DNA from 2 places in the Cronobacter universalis NCTC 9529 genome. Region 1 is predicted to be linked to the other one. Evidence: predicted binding sites of a transcription regulator. Region 1 holds the regulator's gene; the other holds the start of a gene.
What was found. Region 1 encodes PurR, which represses purine synthesis genes. Its sites were predicted from a motif close to CANGCAAACGTTTGCNTG; they were not measured.
Positions count from the first base shown of each region.

Region 2: the regulator PurR is predicted to act here: its motif matches at 2,873-2,890, upstream of gcvT (glycine cleavage system aminomethyltransferase GcvT).

Region 1 is NZ_CP012257.1:1,949,859-1,957,840, forward strand. Features, by position in the region: gene punC (purine nucleoside transporter PunC) at 1-707, opposite strand, end outside; gene punR (DNA-binding transcriptional activator PunR) at 819-1,730, shown strand; gene purR (HTH-type transcriptional repressor PurR) at 1,749-2,774, opposite strand; gene cydH (cytochrome bd-I oxidase subunit CydH) at 3,067-3,156, shown strand; gene AFK65_RS08915 (MFS transporter) at 3,421-4,587, shown strand; gene AFK65_RS08920 (C40 family peptidase) at 4,658-5,476, opposite strand; gene AFK65_RS08925 (Grx4 family monothiol glutaredoxin) at 5,822-6,169, shown strand; gene rnt (ribonuclease T) at 6,239-6,910, opposite strand; gene gloA (lactoylglutathione lyase) at 7,006-7,413, opposite strand; gene nemA (alkene reductase) at 7,505-7,982, opposite strand, start outside.
Region 2 is NZ_CP012257.1:3,465,451-3,473,432, reverse strand. Features, by position in the region: gene pepP (Xaa-Pro aminopeptidase) at 1-170, shown strand, start outside; gene ubiH (2-octaprenyl-6-methoxyphenyl hydroxylase) at 167-1,345, shown strand; gene ubiI (FAD-dependent 2-octaprenylphenol hydroxylase) at 1,356-2,558, shown strand; gene gcvT (glycine cleavage system aminomethyltransferase GcvT) at 2,981-4,078, shown strand; gene gcvH (glycine cleavage system protein GcvH) at 4,102-4,491, shown strand; gene gcvP (aminomethyl-transferring glycine dehydrogenase) at 4,624-7,497, shown strand; gene AFK65_RS15925 (SDR family oxidoreductase) at 7,666-7,982, shown strand, end outside.

The sequences.
Region 1 (7,982 bases):
CTGTAGCCCATCTCATGCAGGATAAACGGCGAGCCGGTGAGCCAGGCGAAAAAGCTGGCGGAGCAGGCGGCATAAATCAACACATTGCCGCTGTAGACGCGCGAGCGCAGCAGCATCATAAAGCTCAGCGGTTCGCCGCCTTTATTGCCTTGCGGCGCGCCGGAAGGCAGGCGCAGCGCCGGGATCATCAGCAGTACCGTGATGGCAAACAACACTACAAAAATCGCCTGCCACGAAAAGTGATTCAGGATCCAGCTGCCGAGCAGCGGCGCCAGCGCCGGAGAGAGGCCCACCAGCGGCATGATGGTCGCGAAGATACGGCGCGCCTGCTGCGCCGGGTAGCGGTCGGTCACCAGCGCCTGCCAGCTCACTGCGGCGGAGCAGACGCCCACGGCCTGAAGAAAACGCAGCGCCAGCAGCGCGCCTGCGGTCTCTACCCAGACGGTGCCAAGGCAGGCAAGCGCGAAAATCCCCAGCCCCGCCAGCAGTACCGGACGGCGGCCAAAACGGTCAGAGAGCGGTCCCCAGGCCAGCTGCGCCAGCGCGAATCCCGCCAGGAACAGGCTCAGCGAGGCGCTGATAGCCGAGGGCGCCGTGTGTAAATCCGCCTCGATGACGGCGAACGCGGGCAGGTACATATCCGTCGCCAGAAAGCCGAGCACGCTCAGCCCGGCCAGCCAGCAAAGAAATCCTTTATCAGGTCGCATCACATTGACTCACTTCTTAATACGCGAAAGAGCCCGGAGTGTACGGAGTGCAAACCCGCTTGTGAAACGCTAATATTTGCCGTTTCCATTCAAAAATTTTGCAGGCAGAAAATGTGGTCTGAATATTCTCTGGAAGTCGTCGACGCCGTGGCGCGCACCGGCAGCTTCACCGCGGCGGCGGCGGAACTGCACCGCGTGCCTTCTGCCGTCAGCTATACGGTGCGCCAGCTGGAGGAGTGGCTTGCGGTGTCGCTCTTCGAGCGCCGCCATCGCGATGTGGTCCTGACGCCCGCGGGCGCCTGGTTTTTGCGCGAGGGGCGTTCTGTCATCAAAAAAATGATGATCACCCGTCAGCAGTGCCAGCAGATCGCCAACGGCTGGCGAGGACAGCTCTCCATCGCGGTGGACAACATCGTGCGTCCGGAACGCACCCGCCGTCTGGTGCTCGATTTCTACCGGCACTTTTCCGATGTCGAATTGCAGGTGTCGCAGGAGGTGTTTAACGGCGTCTGGGACGCGCTGGCGGACGGGCGCGTGGAACTCGCCATCGGCGCGACACAGGCGATCCCGGTCGGCGGGCGCTTCGCGTTTCGCGATATGGGCATGCTGAGCTGGCGCTGCGTGGTGGCGCATCATCACCCGCTGGCGCAGCGCGACGGCGCGCTCAGCGACGACAGGCTGCGCGATTACCCGTCGCTGGTGCTGGAAGACACCTCGCGATCGCTGCCCAAACGCATCACCTGGCTGCTGGATAACCAGCGGCGCGTGGTGGTGCCGGACTGGCACTGCGCCGCCGATGCGCTGAGCGAAGGGCTCTGTATCGGCATGGTGCCGACGCACTTCGCGAAGCCGTGGCTCGATAGCGGGGAGTGGCATGCGCTGACGCTGGAAAACCCGTTCCCGGACGCCGCCTGCTGCCTGACGTGGCGACAAAGCGATGCCTCGCCCGCGCTGCGCTGGCTGCTCGATTATCTGGGGGACAGTGAAACGCTGAACAAGGAGTGGCTGCGGGAGCCGCAGTAATACGGCTCCCGGAGGGGATTAACGGCGATAGTCGCGGAACGGGCCGTCCGCCACCGAGCGGCGTTCGATCAGGCGCGGATGCACCTCGATGGTCTGCGACTCTTCGCGCTTGTTGACGATGCGGTCGAGCAGCATATTGAACGCGGTCTGGCCCAGCGTCTCCTTCGGCTGATGGATCGTCGTCAGCGCCGGGCTGAAGAAGCGGGCGTTACGCACGTTGTCGTAGCCGATAATCGAAATATCCTGCGGCACGCGCAGACCCATCTCATCCGCGGCGCAGATAGCGCCCATCGCCATAATATCGCCGCCGCAGAAGATGGCGGTGGGGCGCTGCGGCTGCGAGAGGATCTGCTGCATGGCGCGATAACCGGATTCCGGCTCGAAATCGCCCTGCACGATCCAGTTTTCCGGCACTTTGATGGCCGCTTCTTCCAGCGCTTTCATAAAGCCGGAAAAACGCCCGACGCCGGTGTTGCGCTCAAGCTGCCCCGGAATAACGCCGATATCGCGATGGCCGCGCTCGATAAGGTAACGCCCGGCGAGATAACCGCCCTGAAACGCGTTATCGATAACCGAGTCGGTGAAATCCGCTTTCGCTTCGCCCCAGTCCATCACCACCATCGGGATATGACGGTACTCTTCGAGCGTGGCGAGTAGCGGCTCCGGGTATTCCGAACACATCACCAGCAGGCCGTCGACGCGCTTTTGCGCCATCATCGACAGGTACGCGCGCTGCTTTTCCAGATTGTTATGCGCGTTGCCGAGGATCAACGTATAGCCTTTCGCAAAGCAGCTGTTCTCAACCGCTTCGATGATTTCGGCGAAATAGGGCGCTTCGCTACTGGTCGCCAGCAGCCCGATAGACTTGGTATGGTTCACCTTCAGGCTGCGCGCCACGGCGCTTGGCGAATAGTGTAATTCTTTGATAGCCGCCCATACCGCGTTGCGCGTCTCTTCCGCCACAAAACGGGTTTTGTTAATTACATGTGAGACTGTTGTTGTGGAAACGTTGGCTCGCTTCGCGACGTCTTTAATTGTTGCCATTAATAATCACTCCAGACCCCTGGCTGAGCCCTGCAAAATCACGGGTTAATCGTTTGCCTGTACACACCCCTGTGTGCCACGAGGGGACGTGCGGCATGCCGGGAAACGCGACATTTATCGTGAGGAGGGGTCGATGGCCGGTACCGAATAAAGTAGCGACGAATTTTGGCTTATCTTTCCCGAAAGGGGAAGAGGGAAAACGCATATCTGGTTAAATGTCGCAGGATTTTTCGGCCCGTTTATGCAAAAATGCGCACTACCTGATTTTTATGGGGTCTTTAAGGAGAATACCATGAGTACCGATCTGAAATTTTCGCTGGTCACTACGCTTGTTGTACTGGGCCTGATTGTGGCGGGCGCTTTTACCGCCATCCTGCATTAAGCGCCAGGCGGGAGCGCGTCCCCGTTCTCCCGCTTTCTTATACCATTCCTGCGCTTAAGCGCCTTTCGCCCGCCGTTTCCTTTCTTTTTCACGCTTTTCCCTTATGATTCGCTAATAACAATTTGCGCGTGTTTTTTAACACCCGTGCAATAATATTTTGCTGTTTTTGTCACTTATCTTTTCTGACTGAAACTGCCATCCTCTCTGCATCCTGCTGTAACGTCGGGCATCTCCGGCGCTGTTGTAAAATTTCTGGAGCAATGAATGAAAGTCAACTTCCCGTTACTGGCACTGGCTATTGGTGCTTTTGGCATTGGCACGACCGAGTTTTCCCCGATGGGGCTGTTGCCGGTAATAGCCAACGGCGTCAACGTCTCGATTCCGGCCGCCGGTATGCTGATCAGCGCCTACGCGGTTGGCGTGATGGTGGGGGCGCCGCTGATGACGCTTTTGCTGTCGCACCGCGCGCGACGCAGCGCGCTGATTTTCCTGATGGCGATTTTTACGCTCGGCAATGTGCTCTCGGCGCTGGCGCCGGATTACATGACGCTGATGGCCTCGCGTATTCTCACCAGCCTTAACCACGGGGCGTTCTTCGGGCTCGGCTCAGTCGTTGCGGCAAGCGTGGTGCCGAAGCATAAACAGGCGAGCGCCGTCGCGACGATGTTTATGGGCCTGACCATCGCCAATATCGGCGGCGTGCCGGCGGCGACCTGGCTTGGCGAAACCATCGGCTGGCGAATGTCGTTTCTGGCGACCGCCGGTCTTGGGCTGGTGGCGATGGCGAGCCTCTGGTTCTCCCTGCCGAAAGGCGGCAGCGGCGAGCGTCCGGATGTGAAAAGCGAACTGGCGGTGCTGATGCGTCCGCAGGTAGTCAGCGCGTTGCTGACCACGGTGCTCGGCGCGGGCGCGATGTTTACGCTCTATACCTATATCGCGCCTGTTCTGCATCATATTACTGACGCCAGCGCGGCGTTCGTCACCGCCATGCTGGTGCTGATTGGCGTCGGTTTTTCCATCGGCAACTATCTGGGCGGCCGCCTGGCGGACCGCTCGGTGAGCGGCACACTGAAAGGCTTCCTGATGCTGCTTATCGTCATTATGGCGGCGATCCCGTGGCTTGCGAAAACGGAGATCGGCGCGGCAGTGAGTATGGTGGTTTGGGGGGCGGCGACGTTCGCCGTGGTGCCGCCGCTGCAGATGCGCGTGATGCGCGTCGCCAGCGAAGCGCCGGGCCTGTCGTCATCGGTCAATATCGGGGCGTTTAACCTTGGCAACGCGCTTGGCGCGGCGGCAGGCGGCGCGGTCATTCACGCCGGCTTCGGCTATAGCGTGGTGCCGGTGATGGGCGCGCTGATTGCCGCACTTGGCCTGCTGCTGGTGCTGCTTTCCAGCCGTCGCGAGGCGCAAACGGCGTGCAGCGCTGAATAACGTCTGCTGGCGTAAAAAAGAAAACGGAGAAGGGTAACCTTCTCCGTTTTTTTTGATGTGAATAAACCGATTAGCGAATGGTGCGCGGCGTCATCACCCGGCGCGCGCCGACATAATGACGCTGCCAGTAATCTTCGCTCAGCGACGTTATCTGGATTTCCTGACCGCTACGCGGCGACTGAATAAACTTGCCGTTGCCGACATAGACGCCGACGTGATCGGCAGTGCCGCGGCCCTGGGTGCGGAAGAACACCAGATCGCCGCTTTCCAGCTCGCCACGGTTAACCGGCGCGGCGTCGCGCAGGTGATACATTTCGTTGGCGGTGCGCGGAATGCGGAATTTCACCAGATCTTTATACGCATACCAGACGAGGCCGCTGCAGTCGAAACCGGTGCGAGGCGAAGCGCCGCCCCAGTGATACGGCTTGCCGATCTGGTTCATCAGCTTGTTCATGGCGGTCGTCTGGGCTTTCTTCACGCGCGCTTTGTGGGCATCCGCGATAGTCAGCGGCCCGCTGACGCATTTGGTTTTGCGATTTTTACGCGTTTTGCTACAGGTCTGCGCGCTCAGGCGGCTGCTGGCCTGTTTAACGGAGGTGGCGGAAGCGCGGCGGGAAGCGGTTTTACTGACGGAAGAGGTGGTCTTACTGGTGCGTTTTGCGGTGGTGTTTCGCTTCTCGCTGGCGGTTTTCGCCGTTTTGGTCTTCGTTGCGTTGTTGCTTTTTTTGGCGGTTTTTGTGCTGGTTTTCTTTTTCACCGTACTGGCGTGCGCCTTTTGTACCTTCGAGGCGCGCGTCTGCTCCGACGCCTGCGCGAATGGCGCAAATGCCAGTGATGAAGTCATTAATAAAGCACAGAGCGTAAGAGCAATTTTTGTTTTGCGCGCCACTGAGCATTCCCCTGCATAAAGCCGGCAATCATGCCAACGGATGAATTTTAAGAGCTTGCTGATTCTAATCTAAAAAAATGTCCGAAGTTAAGCAGCAAATCGTGTTCAGAGCGTAGTTTCGTTAACCGGCGCACTCTTTTTAACCTGCTGCCGCTGCGTCGGAGCGCATTTTAGCGCGCCTTCTCAGAGGAGAATATCGGCAGCTTACAGAAAAGTGTTATTATTTGCTTCTCTTTCACCACGGCACGGCGCCGGGCTTAAGCGCAAGATTATGCATTTTCGGGACGCTCCGGAGCCGCTACAATGTAAAGCTAACGCCGTAATGACGCTTGAGGAAGTAAGACAATGAGCACTACGCTTGAAAAAATTCAACGCCAGATCGCTGAAAACCCGATTCTGCTGTACATGAAAGGCTCCCCGAAACTGCCGAGCTGCGGCTTCTCCGCACAGGCGGTACAGGCGCTGTCCGCCTGCGGCGAGCGTTTTGCGTATGTCGATATCCTGCAAAACCCGGATATCCGCGCGGAACTGCCGAAATACGCTAACTGGCCGACCTTCCCGCAGCTGTGGGTGGATGGCGAGCTGGTCGGCGGTTGCGACATCATTATCGAAATGTATCAGCGCGGCGAACTGCAGACGCTTATCAAAGAGACGGCGGCGAAGCACAATCCGGCGACCCCGGACGCGGAATAATCCCGTCGCGCCTTATCGCGCAGACAAAAAAGCGGCCCTGGTGGCCGCTTTTTTTTGCGCTGCGTTAGCTTAGTCGTTGTTCTGCGGCGTCGCGTCTTCCGCGGCGAGCGGCGGCACTGGCCAGCCGCCCAGGCGTTTCCAGCGGTTGACGATTTCGCAAAACAGCAGGGCGGTTTGTTCGGTGTCGTAGAGCGCCGAATGCGCCTGGGTGCTGTCAAACGCCATGCCCGCGGCGATGCAGGCTTTCGCCAGCACCGTCTGACCCAGCGCCAGTCCGCTTAACGCCGCGGTATCGAAGGTCACAAACGGGTGGAATGGGTTTCGTTTGAGCGACGCGCGCTCCGCGGCCGCCATCATAAAGCTGTGATCGAACGTAGCATTGTGCGCCACCATGATCGCGCGGTTGCAGTTGCTCTCTTTCATGCCCTTGCGCACCATTTTAAAAATGGCGTGCAGCGCGTCATATTCGCTGACGGCGCCGCGCAGCGGGTTGTGCGGATCGATACCGTTAAAGGCCAGCGCTTCCGGCTGAAGAATAGCGCCTTCAAAAGGCTCAACGTGAAAATGCAGCGTTTCATCGGGGGTGAGCCAGCCGTCGGCATCCATTTTCAGCGTCACGGCGGCGATCTCCAGCAGCGCGTCGGTTTTGGCGTTAAAACCGGCGGTTTCCACATCGATGACAACAGGGTAAAAGCCACGAAAACGGTCGGACAGACCGGTCAGTTGAGCGTTATCGGACATCAGCGTCTCTTAAGTTTGGGGAATTAAAGCAGCGCGCATTATGGCAAATTTCACGGCGGGATGCAGCAAGGCGGGCAGAACGCCCGCCGGAGGGATCAGTTGCCGAGGCCGCGACCCGCGTCTTTCTCTTCGATAAGCTCGATTTTGTAACCATCCGGATCTTCAACAAACGCGATAACCGTGGTGCCGCCTTTAACCGGGCCCGCTTCACGGGTGACGTTGCCGCCGTTGTTGCGGATGCGCTCGCAGGCTTCTGCGGCGTTGTCCACGCTGATGGCGATATGGCCGTAGGCTGTACCGAGCTCATAGCTCTCCACGCCCCAGTTGTAAGTCAGCTCGATCACCGCTTCTTCGCTCTCCGGACCGTAACCGACAAACGCCAGCGAATATTTGTATTCGGTGTTTTCACTGGTGCGCAGCAGTTTCATGCCAAGAACGTTGGTGTAGAAGTCGATGGAGCGTTGCAGGTCGCCAACGCGCAGCATGGTGTGAAGTAAGCGCATAAGATCCTCTTAAATAAACGGCTTGTGATAATGCTTTTGGGTGAAACAGGATTTAAGTATAGCGGCGGAAGGCCGCCGCTATCAATTTGGATCACAGGGTGGGGTAATCGATGTAGCCTTCCGCGCCGCCGCCGTAGAAGGATTCCGGACGCTGCGGGTTAAGATCGGCTTTTTTACGCAGACGCTCAACGAGATCCGGGTTGGCGATATAGTCGCGGCCAAACGCCACGGCGTCGATAAGCCCTTTCTGGATCAACGCTTCGGCTTTTTCACGGGTATAGGCACCAGCGCCAATGATCGCGCCATCGAAACGCTCACGCACTTTCTGGCGGAATTCGTCGGTGTAAGGCACGCCGCCCGCCCAGTCCGGCTCAGACATATGCAGGTACGCGATGCCGCGCTTGTTCAGCTCTTCAATCAGGTAGAGCGCGTCGGCTTCTTCGTTCGGGCCGTTGTCCACGTTCTGGAAGCTGCCAATCGGCGACACGCGGATGCCGATGCGGTCGGCGCTCCACTCTTTGCTCACGGCGTCGACCACCTCAAGCACCAGACGCGCGCGGTTTTCCACG
Region 2 (7,982 bases), 1.5 Mb from region 1:
GGCTTTATATCGCGCCGGACGCCGACGTGCCTGAAGAATATCGCGGTATCGGCATCCGTATCGAAGACGATATCGTCATTACCGAAACCGGCAATGAGAACCTGACCGCCAGCGTGGTGAAATCGGCGGACGATATCGAAGCGCTGATGGCGGCAGCGCCGCGCTCATGAGCGTGATTATCGCCGGCGGCGGCATGGCTGGCGCGACGCTTGCGCTGGCTATCTCCCGGTTTACCCACGGCGCGCTGGCGGTGCATCTGGTGGAAGCCAGCGCGCCGGAGTCCGCCGCGCATCCGGGCTTTGACGCCCGCGCCATCGCGCTTGCCGACGGCACCTGCCGCGAGCTGGCGCGCGTCGGCGTCTGGCAGGCGCTCGCGCCCTGCGCGACGCCTATCACCACCGTTCACGTCAGCGACCGCGGCCACGCCGGTTTTGTGACGCTGAACGCGCGCGATTACCAGACGCAGGCGCTGGGGAATGTCGTGGAGCTGCACGACGCCGGTCAGCGGCTTTTCAGCCTGCTGCGTAAAGCGCCGGGCGTGCATCTGCACTGCCCCGCGCGCGTGACGGCCATTACGCGCCGTGACGAGGCAGTCAGCGTACAGCTTGATAACGGCGAGACGCTGGAAGGGCAACTGCTGGTAGCGGCCGATGGTTCGCGCTCGTCCATTGGTGCGCAGTGCGGCATCGAGTGGCGTCAGCAGCCTTATCATCAGGCGGCAATCATTGCGAATGTCGCGACGGCGCTGCCGCATCAGGGCCGTGCGTTCGAGCGTTTTACCGAACACGGCCCGCTGGCGCTGCTGCCGATGTCGGGCGGTCGCAGTTCGCTCGTCTGGTGCCATCCTCTCGATAAACAGGCTGAGGTGCTGGGCTGGAGCGACGATCGCTTCTGCCGCGAACTCCAGACCGCCTTTGGCTGGCGGCTGGGGCGTATTACGCACGCGGGCGCGCGTAGCGGTTATCCGCTCGCGTTAAGTCTCGCCTCGCGGGTGATTTCTCACCGCACGGCGCTGGTCGGCAACGCCGCCCAGACGCTGCACCCGATCGCAGGGCAGGGGTTTAACCTTGGGCTGCGCGATGTGATGACGCTCGCCGAGACGCTGGCGCAGGCTTTCGCGCGCGGCGAAGATATCGGCGCGTATCCGGTGCTTGGCGCGTATCAACAGCGCCGCGAGCAGGATAAAGCCGCGACGATCGGCGTGACCGACGGGCTGGTGCAGCTTTTCGCCAACCGCTGGTCGCCGCTGGTGGTCGGGCGCAACCTTGGCCTGATGGCAATGGATCTATTTACCCCGGCGCGTGACGCGCTGGCCAGACGCACCCTTGGTTGGGTGCCGCGCTAAGGAGTCGAATGTGCAAAGTGTAGATGTAGCGATTGTCGGCGGCGGCATGGTCGGGCTGGCGGTAGCCTGCGGGCTGGAAGGCAGCGGGCTGCGCGTCGCGGTGCTGGAGCAGCGCGCGCCGGAACCGCTGGAGGCGAGCGCGCCGCCGGCGCTGCGGGTGTCGGCGATTAACGCCGCCAGCGAAGCGTTGCTCAAAAAGCTTGATGTCTGGGACGCCATTCTTCGCCAGCGCGCCACCGCCTATCACGGCATGGAAGTCTGGGAGAAAGACAGTTTCGGGCGCATCGCGTTTGATGACGCGTCGTTTGGCTTCAGCCATCTCGGGCACATTATTGAAAACCAGGCGATCCACTACGCGCTGTGGCAAAAAGCGCAGCAGTGCAAATCGGTGACGCTGATGGCGCCCGCGACGCTGCAACAGGTCGCGTGGGGCGAAAACGAAGCTTTCCTTACGCTTGAAGACGGCAACATGTTGACGGCGCGTCTGGTTATCGGCGCTGATGGTGCCAACTCCTGGCTGCGCGCGAAAGCGGAAATTCCGCTGACGTCCTGGGATTACCAGCATCATGCGCTGGTCGCCACGATCCGCACCGAAGAGCCGCATGGCGGCATGGCGCGCCAGGTGTTCCACGGCGACGGTATTCTGGCGTTTCTGCCGCTCAGCGACCCGCATCTCTGTTCCATCGTCTGGTCGCTTTCCCCTCAGGAAGCCGACCGGATGCAGCAGGCGCCGGTCTCGGCGTTTAATCAGGCGCTCTGCGTGGCGTTCGATAATCGCCTCGGCTTATGCGCGCTTGAGAGCGAGCGCCATGTCTTTCCGCTCACCGGGCGTTACGCGCGCCAGTTCGCCGCGCACCGTCTGGCGCTGGTCGGCGACGCGGCGCATACCATCCATCCGCTGGCCGGGCAGGGCGTTAACCTCGGCTTTATGGATGCCGCCGAGCTGATAAGCGAACTGCGCCGTCTGCATCAGCAGGGCAAAGATATCGGGCAGCACCTTTATCTGCGCCGCTACGAGCGCGGCCGCAAGCATGCCGCCGCGATGATGCTGGCGGGCATGCAGGGCTTCCGCGAGCTTTTCTCCGGCTCGAATCCTGCGAAAAAACTGCTGCGCGATCTGGGCTTAACGCTTGCCGATAAACTGCCGGGTGTTAAACCGCAGCTGATTCGCCAGGCGATGGGGCTTAACGATCTGCCGGAGTGGTTGCGTTAACTGCGTCACACTTCTCTTTCCGGCCCCCGGAAAGAGAAGTCGCTCCCCGTTTGAAATATTCTAATTTCACCCTCTTTTTCGAATTAGTTTTTTTAATCTGTCGAAATTTTCACTTTCATGAATTTCCCCTCAAAACAGCGATTTCTGCACGCTTATTTTGAAAACACGGCAAAGCGTTAGCGTTTTGGCCGTGCCTGAAACCTTTCAGGTAGTTTTTCGTGCTGCAGGGTGAAAAACGATTTCAGGCCATAAGCTAATCTGATGGCCCCGCCAGCCTTATGGTTTACGCCCTCGTTCGGTGATAAGTTCAGACGCAAGTTAACGTTTGCGTCGCCGCCGGGATCGGCGCCGGCGCCGGGTTTCATGCAGGGCGTTGCGCCGTCTGAAACCCACACCAACCCGGCTGACAGGATGAGGAAAAGATGGCTCAACAAACCCCGTTGTATGAACAGCACAACCTCTGCGGCGCGCGCATGGTGGATTTCCACGGCTGGATGATGCCGCTGCATTACGGCTCGCAGATTGATGAACACCATGCGGTGCGTAACGACGCGGGGATGTTTGATGTCTCCCATATGACCATTGTCGACCTGCGCGGCGCGCGTACCCGCGAATTCCTGCGCTACCTGCTGGCGAACGATGTGGCAAAACTCACCCAGCCGGGCAAAGCGCTCTATACCGGCATGCTCAACGCCTCCGGCGGCGTGATTGATGATCTGATTGTCTATTTCATGACCGAAGACTATTTCCGCCTGGTCGTAAACTCCGCCACCCGTGAAAAAGATCTCGCCTGGATCAACGAGCACGCCGAACCGTATGGCGTTTCCGTGACCGTGCGCGACGATCTCTCCCTTATCGCCGTCCAGGGGCCGAACGCGAAGGCGAAAGCCGCCACGCTGTTTAACGACGCGCAGCGTAAAGCCACAGACGGCATGAAGCCTTTCTTCGGCGTGCAGGCGGATGACCTGTTTATCGCCACCACCGGCTACACCGGCGAAGCGGGCTATGAAATCGCGATGCCGAATGAAAAAGCGGCCGGATTCTGGAGCCAGCTGGTGGAAGCGGGCGTCAAACCGTGCGGCCTTGGCGCGCGCGATACGCTGCGCCTTGAGGCGGGCATGAACCTTTACGGCCAGGAGATGGACGAGGGCGTCTCGCCGCTCGCCGCCAATATGGGCTGGACGATCGCCTGGCAGCCGGAAGACCGCGCGTTTATCGGCCGCGACGCGCTGGAAGCCCAGCGTGAGAACGGCACCGAACAGCTGGTTGGCCTGGTGATGACGGAAAAAGGCGTACTGCGCGGCGAACTGCCGGTGCGTTTCACCGATGACCAAGGCAACGCCCGCGAAGGCATTATCACCAGCGGCACCTTCTCGCCGACGCTCGGCTACAGCATAGCGCTGGCTCGCGTTCCCGCGGGTATCGGCGATACTGCCATTGTGCAGATCCGCAATCGCGAAATGCCCGTGAAAGTTACTAAACCCATTTTCGTGCGCGCCGGTAAGCCGGTCACGCAGTAAGTTTTGTTATCAGGAGAGAAGCAATGAGCAATGTGCCAAACGAACTGAAATACAGCAAAGAACACGAATGGCTGCGTAAAGAAGCTGACGGCACTTACACCGTCGGGATCACCGAGCACGCGCAGGAGCTGCTGGGCGACATGGTGTTTGTCGATCTGCCGGATGTGGGCACGACGGTTAACGCGGGCGATGATTGCGCCGTCGCGGAGTCCGTAAAAGCCGCCTCCGACATCTACGCGCCGGTCAGCGGCGAGATCGTGGCCGTCAACGACGCGCTGAGCGATTCGCCGGAACTGGTTAACAGCGAGCCTTACGGCCAGGGCTGGATCTTCAAAATCAAAGCCAGCGATGAGGCCGAAGTGGCCGCGCTGCTGGATGCCAGCGCGTATGAAGCGCTGTTAGAAGACGAGTAATTCACGGGACCTCGCCCCTGCGTAACGACAGGGGCACGCGCGGGCGCCGCTTACGCCCGCGCCGCTCCCGCCGGGAGCACGACTGACCATCGCATTTATTTGCCTCACTGCACGTTTCAGGAAATATCGCCCATGACCCAGACCCTGAGCCACCTGGAAAATCGCGACGCTTTTATCGAGCGCCATATCGGACCGGGTGTTGACCAGCAGCAGGAGATGCTGCGCACCGTTGGCGCGGACTCGCTGGATGCGCTGATTTCGCAAATCGTTCCTGCGGATATCCAGCTTGCGACGCCGCCCGACGTCGGCGACGCCGCCACCGAATTCGCCGCGCTGGCGGAGCTCAAAGCTATCGCCGGGCGCAACAAGCGCTTTAAAAACTATATCGGCATGGGTTACACCGCGGTGCACACGCCGCCGGTGATCCTGCGCAATATGCTGGAGAATCCGGGCTGGTACACGGCCTATACGCCGTATCAGCCGGAGGTGTCACAGGGGCGTCTGGAAGCGCTTTTGAACTTCCAGCAGGTGACGCTGGATCTGACGGGGCTCGATATCGCCTCCGCCTCGCTGCTCGATGAAGCCACCGCGGCGGCGGAAGCCATGGCGATGGCCAAACGCGTCAGCAAACTGAAAAACGCCAATCGTTTCTTCGTGGCCGCGGATGTGCATCCGCAGACGCTGGATGTGGTCCGCACCCGCGCCGAAACGTTCGGCTTTGAGGTGATCGTCGATGACGCGCCAAAGGCGCTCGATCATCAGGATCTGTTCGGCGTGCTGTTGCAGCAGGTCGGCACCACCGGTGAGGTGCATGACTATCGCGAACTGATTAGCGAGCTGAAATCCCGCAAAGTGATTGTGAGCGTGGCGGCCGATTTTATGGCGCTGGTGCTCCTGACCGCGCCTGGCAAACAGGGCGCGGATATCGTCTTCGGCTCCGCCCAGCGTTTTGGCGTCCCGATGGGCTATGGCGGCCCGCACGCCGCGTTCTTTGCCGCCAGCGATGAATTTAAACGCTCTATGCCGGGGCGCATTATCGGCGTGTCGAAAGACGCCGCCGGGCGCACCGCGCTGCGTATGGCGATGCAGACCCGCGAGCAGCACATTCGCCGCGAGAAAGCGAACTCCAACATCTGTACCTCCCAGGTGCTGCTGGCCAATATCGCGAGCCTCTACGCCGTGTTCCACGGCCCGGCAGGGTTGAAGCGTATCGCCAGCCGCATTCACCGTTTCGCCGATATTCTGGCGGCGGGCCTGCAACAGAAAGGACTGAAGCTGCGTCACGCGACCTGGTTCGACACCCTGTGCGTCGAGGTGGCGGATAAAGCCACTGTTCTGGCGCGCGCGCAGGCCAGTGAAATCAACCTGCGCAGCGATATTCCGGGCGCGGTGGGCATTACGCTTGATGAAACCACGACCCGCGCCGATGTGCAGGCGCTGCTGCGCGTGGTCACGGGCGGCGACGCGGCAGTGGATATCGACGCGCTGGATAAAGACGTGGCGCATGACAGCCGCTCCATTCCGCCCGCGATGCTGCGCGATGACGCGATCCTGACGCATCCGGTCTTTAATCGCTACCACAGCGAAACCGAGATGATGCGCTATATGCACAGCCTCGAGCGTAAAGATCTGGCGCTGAATCAGGCGATGATCCCGCTTGGCTCCTGCACCATGAAACTTAACGCGGCGGCGGAAATGATCCCGATCACCTGGCCGGAATTCGCCGAGCTGCATCCGTTCTGTCCGGCGGATCAGGCGGAAGGGTATCTGCAGATGATTAGCCAGCTCTCCGACTGGCTGGTGAAACTGACCGGCTACGACGCGCTGTGCATGCAGCCGAACTCCGGCGCGCAGGGTGAATACGCGGGCCTGCTGGCGATTCGCCATTATCACGAGAGTCGCAACGAAGGCCATCGCGATATCTGCCTTATTCCGAGCTCCGCGCACGGCACTAACCCGGCGTCGGCGCAGATGGCGGGGATGCAGGTGGTGGTGGTCGCCTGTGATAAGCAGGGCAATATCGATCTCGCCGATCTGCGTGCCAAAGCCGAAACGGCGGGCGATAAGCTCTCCTGCATCATGGTCACCTACCCGTCCACCCACGGAGTGTATGAAGAAACCATCCGCGAAGTGTGTGACATCGTGCATCAGTACGGCGGCCAGGTTTACCTCGACGGCGCCAACATGAACGCCCAGGTGGGCATCACCTCGCCGGGCTACATCGGCGCGGATGTGTCGCATCTTAACCTGCATAAAACGTTCTGCATTCCGCACGGCGGCGGCGGTCCGGGCATGGGCCCGATTGGCGTGAAAGCGCACCTGGCGCCGTTCGTACCGGGCCACAGCGTGGTGCAGATTGAAGGCATGCTGACCTCGCAGGGCGCGGTTTCCGCGGCGCCTTTCGGCAGCGCGTCGATTCTGCCGATAAGCTGGATGTATATCCGCATGATGGGATCGCAGGGGCTGAAAAAAGCGAGCCAGACGGCCATCCTCAACGCGAACTACATCGCGAGCCGCCTGAAAGACGCCTATCCGGTGCTCTATACCGGCCGAGACGGCCGCGTGGCGCACGAATGCATTCTGGATATTCGTCCGCTGAAAGAGATGACCGGTATCAGCGAGCTGGATATCGCCAAGCGTCTTATCGACTATGGTTTCCACGCGCCGACCATGTCCTTCCCGGTGGCGGGCACGCTGATGGTTGAACCGACCGAATCGGAAGGCAAAGTTGAACTGGACCGCTTTATCGACGCGATGCTGGCTATTCGTGGCGAAATCGACCGCGTGGCGCAGGGCGAATGGCCGCAGGACGACAACCCGCTGGTGAACGCGCCGCACGTGCAGCGCGAACTGGCGCAGGCGTGGGAACACGCCTACAGCCGCGAGCTGGCGGCCTTCCCGGCGGGCTTTGAGAATAAATACTGGCCGACCGTGAAGCGTCTTGATGACGTCTATGGCGACCGTAATCTGTTCTGCTCCTGCGTGCCGATGAGCGAATACCAGTAACGTCAGGCATAAAAAATCACATCACAGAGGGCGCTTCGGCGCCCTTTTTTATTCCGTGCCGCACGCTGTTATGCCAGCACTACCTGATTGGTAGAGTATCCCTGTGCCGCGCGGATGCGTAAGGTACCGCAAGCTTTCTGTATCCCACACGATAAAAAGGAGAGAAGTATGTCCGTTGCACTTATCACCGGCGCGAGCCGCGGCATTGGCAAAGCGACGGCGCTGCTGCTGGGCGCGCAGGGCTACACCGTGGCGGTCAATTATCTGCATAACGCCGCGGCGGCGCAGGAAGTTGTTGAGCGCATCGTGGTGAGCGGCGGACGCGCGTTCGCCATTCAGGCCGACATCAGCGACGAGCGGCAAGTCATGGCGATGTTCAGGGCAGTCGATGAGCGGGGCGAGCCGCTCTGCGCGCTGGTGAATAACGCGGGCGTGCTGTTTACCCAGTGCATGACCGAGAACCTGACGGCGGAGCGCATTAACAA